Regions from separate parts of the Exiguobacterium sp. K1 genome, predicted to be linked through region 2. Evidence: predicted binding sites of a transcription regulator. Region 2 holds the regulator's gene; the other holds the start of a gene.

Region 1 (3,190 bases), on a different contig from region 2:
GGACAACGGATTGATACGGATGCCTCGGCCTACAGTATCGAACGACAACGGATCAAGACGTTGGAACTGGCGTATGAAATGCAACGGAGATTTCAGGAAGAACGGCCGATGACGTTTAATAAAGCGCGATAAGTGGAACATTCTAACAGGAATCACTACGTAACACAGCGAATAAACAGTAAGGTGCGAGAGAGAGAATTAAAGGGAGGTGAAGCGGTCGAAAGACCGCTGCACAATGAATGAATCATACGAATGGTTAAACCGAAGAAAACTACAACCCGGATTTGGTGTGAACGGCGGCCGTCGTTTCATCAGTTCACGTATCGTCCGACCGGAAAATACACCGGGGAAACGCATCAAAGGCATTAAACGTGCCCGTCAGCTTGTCGTCGATGAGTCAGGAAATCGACGTTGGGTGACAAAACGAATCGTCGTAACGGATGCTGCAAAACACATGACAATCAATCGTCGCGCATCAGTTACCCAAAAAGAAGTCACGGAATCCCGCCTGGAACAAGTAAAACAAAAATTGACGTCGAAAAAAGTCCTTTTACCTGTTTTGGCAGCAACAGGACTGGCAGTTGCCGGCGGAGTGCTTGCTTACGTCATGCGCCGTAAAAAACGAAATATAAAAGAACAACTATAATCTGAAGCGGACGACACGTTGTCCGCCTACAGCAAAAGCCGTGCTCTCCCCATGAATACATGAGGATGACACGGCTTTTATATGAGGAAGACGGCAGCTCTTACAAGAAACGTTTGCGAATCGATGTCGCAAGCGCCTTCTCTGAAATTTCTTCCAGTTCTGTTTGGTTCGTCGGATCAAAACTGTCATTGTAGAATCGGCCGACAAATTCAACCCGGTCATAGTCCAGTTCTTTGAAAATCAAATGTTTATGATCGTCGTAGAAGACAACCCGGTAATAATCAGATCCACGTTCGAGCGTTACGAGTGCCCGAATGTGTTCTAAGCGTTTTTGTTCGTCAGACTTTTCTTCTTCGACCGGTTCTTCTGTCGCTTTGGCTGCTTCAGCCTGTTCGAGTGCGCTTTTTACTAATTCACTCTTTTTATCTTGTTCTTCAGTCATGGTTATCGCCTCCAGTTTTTATTTTACCTTGAAATGTACCGATGAGAAAGAAAAATCCCTTATCGATTCTGATGAGCATCACAAATCCGGAGAACATTGAGTGCACCGATTCGTAAACGTTCGATTAAACGCGTCGCGGCCTCTGAATCAGAAATGGTCTCTTCGATGGTCATCGTCATCAGTTCAATCCACCGGATGGCATGTACTTCCGTGATAGGCAATAGACGATGAATCATGGCAAGATTCATTCGTTCATCATATGATTCATATTGTTTCGGACCACCTGTAAGTTGAATTAAAAACCGGGTTTGCGCCTGTTCAACCTGCCGGCGGTCGGATGGGAATAAAGGACGGAGAAGATGATCTGCATACACACGCTCGTAAAAGCGTGCGACGAGCTGTTCGATTGCTTGTTTTTGACCAAGGTCTTCATAAAGCATGTCTGTCCCTCTTTCTGTTCAGTCTGATGAAGACAACCATTATCTCAATCTTTACCCGATTTTTGCAACTCCATACAAAGCAATTGACAAATGATTCAAACTGAATAAAACGAGCACAGAAAGAAAAAATGTAATCTCAATTTAAAACGGACGTTTGTTCGTATTTGTGAGATAATCATACATATGCTACGTCTTGCACGCGGGGGCTTTTCTGCTACTTTCAACACTCATTTGATATGGGGAGAAAAAAACAGAATAAAACGCCTCAATACTAATTTAAAGGAGGTGGAGATCAGTTTACAACCATGGGTGTAGGCTGATCTGGCAGAATGAATTACATGCATTTAGGTCGTGCCGGTACCGGTAAGACAACACAATTAATTGAACGGGTCATCGATCAACTGACCGAACAACCGCTTGGTCCATCGATCTATTTCATCGTACCGGATCAGATGTCTTTTGAGATGGAACGGCGTATTGCGACGGATCCCCGGCTGTCCGGTCTTGTCCGGATGGAAGTCATGAGTTTACGCCGGTTTGCGTTCCACATGATCCGGGATTACGGAAACCAGGCGATTCCGTTTTTAGATGAAACGGGGACACAACTACTATTACGCCAAGTTGTTGAAGAGGCGGAAGAAGAGTTGAAAATCTTTAAACGGACGAAAAATATGCCCGGCTTTTACAAAGGATTAGACGAATTGATTGCCTCGTTTAAACGTTCTTTAGTGAATCCGGATATGCTACGTCAAATCAGTGGAGCGTCACCGGAACGCTCACCGAAATTAAATGATTTAGCCCTGATTTATGAACGTTTTACCGAGCGTATTTCAAACAAGGCGCTTCATGCCGATGATTATTTTACGACCTTGATTGAGCTGTTGCCAAAAGCTGATTTAAGCGACGTTTCTGTATTCGTGGACGGTTTTTATGAATTTTCGTTGCAGGAACAGCAAGTTTTGCTCCGATTGATGGAATTGACGAAAGACATGCACCTGAGCTTTACACTCGATGTCGAAGACGTTTATACAAAACAGTCTGAGTTTGGAGTTTCACAACGCTGTTACATGCAGTTGATTGAACAGATGAAAGAGCGGCAGATTGCGCATGAAGACATTTATTACGGACAGACCGTTAAATTTCAGAGCACAGGCTTGCGGATGCTCGAACAAGCACTTTTGTCGCCCGGCTATCCGGCAACGGATGAAGAGGTGACCGGAGTGACGGTTTCTGCTGCCGTCAACCGTCAAGTCGAGACGGAAGCCGCCGTCAGAAAGGCCATTCAACTCGTGCGTCAGGACGGATATCGTTTTAATGATATCGCTTTTCTTGTCCGGCACCTGGAGCCATACGCCGATCACTTGGAACGCGCTTTTCAACTGTATGATATTCCGTACTTTTTGGATCAACGGGAATCGATGGTGCATCACCCGATCGTCGAATTAGTCCATGCTGTCCTCGAAATCGTGATGACGGGTTACCGGGAAGAGTCTGTTTTTCGTCTGCTGAAAACAGAACTGATTCCACTTCCGGCAGAAGATCCGCGGTTAGCACTTGATCGCCTAGAGACATTTGTGCTGGAGCGCGGAATCAAGGGTTCGATGTGGAAAAAACCATGGCAACTGAAGCGGCGTTTAGCCGATGAAATCAGTTTGACGGATG
Region 2 (3,190 bases):
GTTGACGGTTGCTTTCGAAATGTCGTGTCCCATCCCTCTTAATGTCACCGCGATGTCGGCAAATGTCAGTCCTAACTCACGTAACCGGACGATTTCTTCGATTGGAACTTCTTTTCGGCTCCGTCCGGCGTTCTCGCCTTGCCGATTGAGATTTTGTTCGGGACGGAAGCCGTTTTCAACAGCTCGCCGCATCCCGCGGGCAATCTTCGCATTATGCAGTTTCCGTTGATACTCTTCGACGAGCGATACGATCTCAAGCACCATCGCTTCGGCGTCCGCCAGTTTATACTCGCCATCCGATTCCATCGTCATCAGTTGAACCTGATGTTTTTGGAACGTATGTAAAATGGCGATTTTGGCATTCCCGCGTCCGATCCGCGTATCATCCGTCACAAGAACGGCGTCCACCGCTTGACGTGTGACGTAATCAAGAACGGATAACATCCCTTCCCTGTCAACGTCGTAACCACTTTCTTTTTCCGTGATGATATCCACGACTTCAAATCCTTTTGTTGCAGCGAGTCCCGACAGTTCTGATCTTTGCCGCTCAAGCGAGCTATCCTGTGCTTCTTTTTCCGTCGAGACGCGACAGTAGATTACTACTTTCATCGTACTTCACACCCCTGTTCGTTCATTGACAACTTTTACAGTTTGTCATTGTTGCGCGATTGGTACAACGATTTTGTTTTTCGAAATGACATGTGTCGTCTTTAATTCATTATTCTCAATCAACCATTCGACATATTCTTGGTCCGTCATTGAACCGTCGTTGTATACTTCCGCCACCTGTTCGACGGTCGCGTTCTGGTCTACTGTAACGGAAGTCGTTAACAGCTGTTCGACCTTTTCATCCGGGCGAGGTGTTAAGAGAAAAAGAATGAAGGCAAAGCTGAGCGTATAAAAAACAATGGAAAAGGCATGGGTACGGATTGAATGCATCATGATGAATCCCTCCAAATTAAAATGTTTTAGAATAAACGTTCGCGGAACAATTGTTCGCATAACTCATCTTAAACCAGGAACCAGTGTTCGGTCAATATAAAATGTCGAACAATTGTTTGTACGCTCATTTGTTCTATGTTATAGTGATTTTAGAAACATGTATTCCTATAACCTTCAAAAACCAATCCGGAAAGAGGTGGCAATTCATATGCGGAAAATGTCGAAACGACAACAAGAAATCCTTGACTACATCGTTGCTCAAGTGAAACTGAAAGGGTATCCACCTTCAGTTCGTGAAATCGGTGAAGCTGTTGGTCTTGCTTCAAGCTCAACGGTACACGGTCATTTGGATCGTCTAGAAAAACGCGGACTGATTCGCCGTGACCCAACAAAACCACGTGCGATTGAGATATTGCTTGATAAACCTGAAGAAGATCATGAAGCTATCGTACACATTCCTGTCATTGGGAAAGTAACGGCCGGTTTCCCTATCACAGCCATTGAAAATATCGAAGAACATTTCCCTCTCCCTGCACATTACGTCGGGAACGAAAATGTCTTCATGTTGACGATTGACGGTGAGTCCATGATCAATGCAGGTATTCTAGACGGTGACCGGGTCATCGTTCGTCAGCAGAACACAGCAGAGAATGGTGAAATCGTCGTGGCTATGACCGAAGATAGCGAAGCGACAGTTAAACGGTTCTTCTTAGAAGATCAACAAGTACGTCTCCAACCAGAAAATGATTCGATGGACCCGATGTATTTCGATAACGTCTCGATTCTTGGCAAGGTCATCGGCGTATATCGGACGATCCACTAAGCGAGGGACCAGCGCAGCTGGTCTTTTTTCATGCCTTCTGGAAATGTACATGATACAGTCAATACCGTCGCTCTAACCGGCTACGTTGCGTATTCGGTCGCAACGCAGCAGACGGATTGGCTTCCAACTGCTGTCGGCATCGCCGTCGGCACCCTTTGGCTTTCACCAGATCTCGATTTGAAGTCTGAACCTTACTATCGGCATGGTCCTTTGCGTGTCCTTTGGATGCCCTATGTCAAAATCATGCCCCACCGGTCCATCTGGTCACACGGATTGATCATCGGTGACCTGATCCGCCTGTTGTACAGCGCCGCTTTCGTGATTCCACTTCTGTTTTTGGCGCTGTATCTGAAACTTGTCGAATCAAGCACGGTGGATTCCTGGTTTGCAGCCATGCCCGCTTTTGTCATCGGCGTCATGGTCGCCAGTACGATACATATCGTTCTCGATCATTCCAGCAGCTTCTTCCGCACCAAAAAGAAGCGGAAAAAGCGTCGTTGAAAATCCTTCGTTCATTGAAAAATGAACAAAGGATTTTTTTATTATCCATTTTTCATTTTTTTAAACATAAATTAAGGAAATTTTAATTTGAAGTTTTGAAGTATTTGTATTGAAAACGTTCTCAATTAGATGTAGGTTTAAATGGAAAGGCCATTATTTGCTTTAATCCAAAGGGAGGGTTTTTGCATGAGTAACTTTACAAGTGAGCTGATCGGAACAATGATTCTGATTTTGCTCGGGGACGGAGTCGTTGCAGGGGTTGTCTTGAGAAAGACAAAATCTGAGAACGGCGGTTGGATCGTCATTACATTCGCTTGGGGTCTCGCCGTTATGACGGGAGCATACATTGCTGCCTCGAGTGGTGCGCATCTCAATCCTGCATTGACATTGGCGCTTGCCATGAATTCCGATTTACCGTGGGCAGACGTACCTGTCTATATCGCCGGTCAATTAATCGGAGCATTCATCGGTGCAGTACTCGTTTGGCTTCATTATATGAAACACTTTGAAGCGACTGATGATCAAGCAGCAAAACTGGGTGTATTCGCAACAGGTCCGGCGATTCGCCATACACCGTCAAATCTGATTTCAGAGATCATCGGGACGTTTGTCCTGGTATTCGGAATCCTGTCGTTTGGTCTGACAACATTTGGTGACGGACTGAAACCATTCATCGTCGGTCTTCTTGTCGTCGTCATCGGTCTCTCGCTCGGTGGTACAACAGGGTATGCCATCAACCCGGCCCGTGACCTTGGTCCGCGGATTGCACACGCTATCTTACCGATTAAAGGAAAAGGTTCATCTGACTGGAGTTACTCGTGGATTCCAATCGTTGGTCCAATCATCGGTGGTGGAGTAGCCGTCTTGCTGTATCAACTGCTGCAAAACTGATTTTGTTTGACACCTACATCTCAAGGGGGATTT

Evidence for each region. The regulator LexA, encoded in region 2, represses DNA repair genes until DNA is damaged. The targets are predictions, from matches to a motif close to CGAACATATGTTCG.
Region 1: the regulator LexA is predicted to act here: its motif matches at 1,676-1,689, upstream of addB (helicase-exonuclease AddAB subunit AddB).

The regions. Positions count from the first base shown of each region.
Region 1 is NZ_JAOTIT010000003.1:64,321-67,510, forward strand. Features, by position in the region: gene N7U64_RS08005 (competence protein ComK) at 1-132, shown strand, start outside; gene N7U64_RS08010 (hypothetical protein) at 236-646, shown strand; gene N7U64_RS08015 (hypothetical protein) at 747-1,088, opposite strand; gene N7U64_RS08020 (truncated hemoglobin) at 1,148-1,528, opposite strand; gene addB (helicase-exonuclease AddAB subunit AddB) at 1,858-3,190, shown strand, end outside.
Region 2 is NZ_JAOTIT010000007.1:156,153-159,342, forward strand. Features, by position in the region: gene N7U64_RS13895 (recombinase family protein) at 1-609, opposite strand, end outside; gene N7U64_RS13900 (hypothetical protein) at 655-942, opposite strand; gene lexA (transcriptional repressor LexA) at 1,151-1,765, shown strand; gene N7U64_RS13910 (metal-binding protein) at 1,796-2,266, shown strand; gene N7U64_RS13915 (MIP/aquaporin family protein) at 2,453-3,157, shown strand.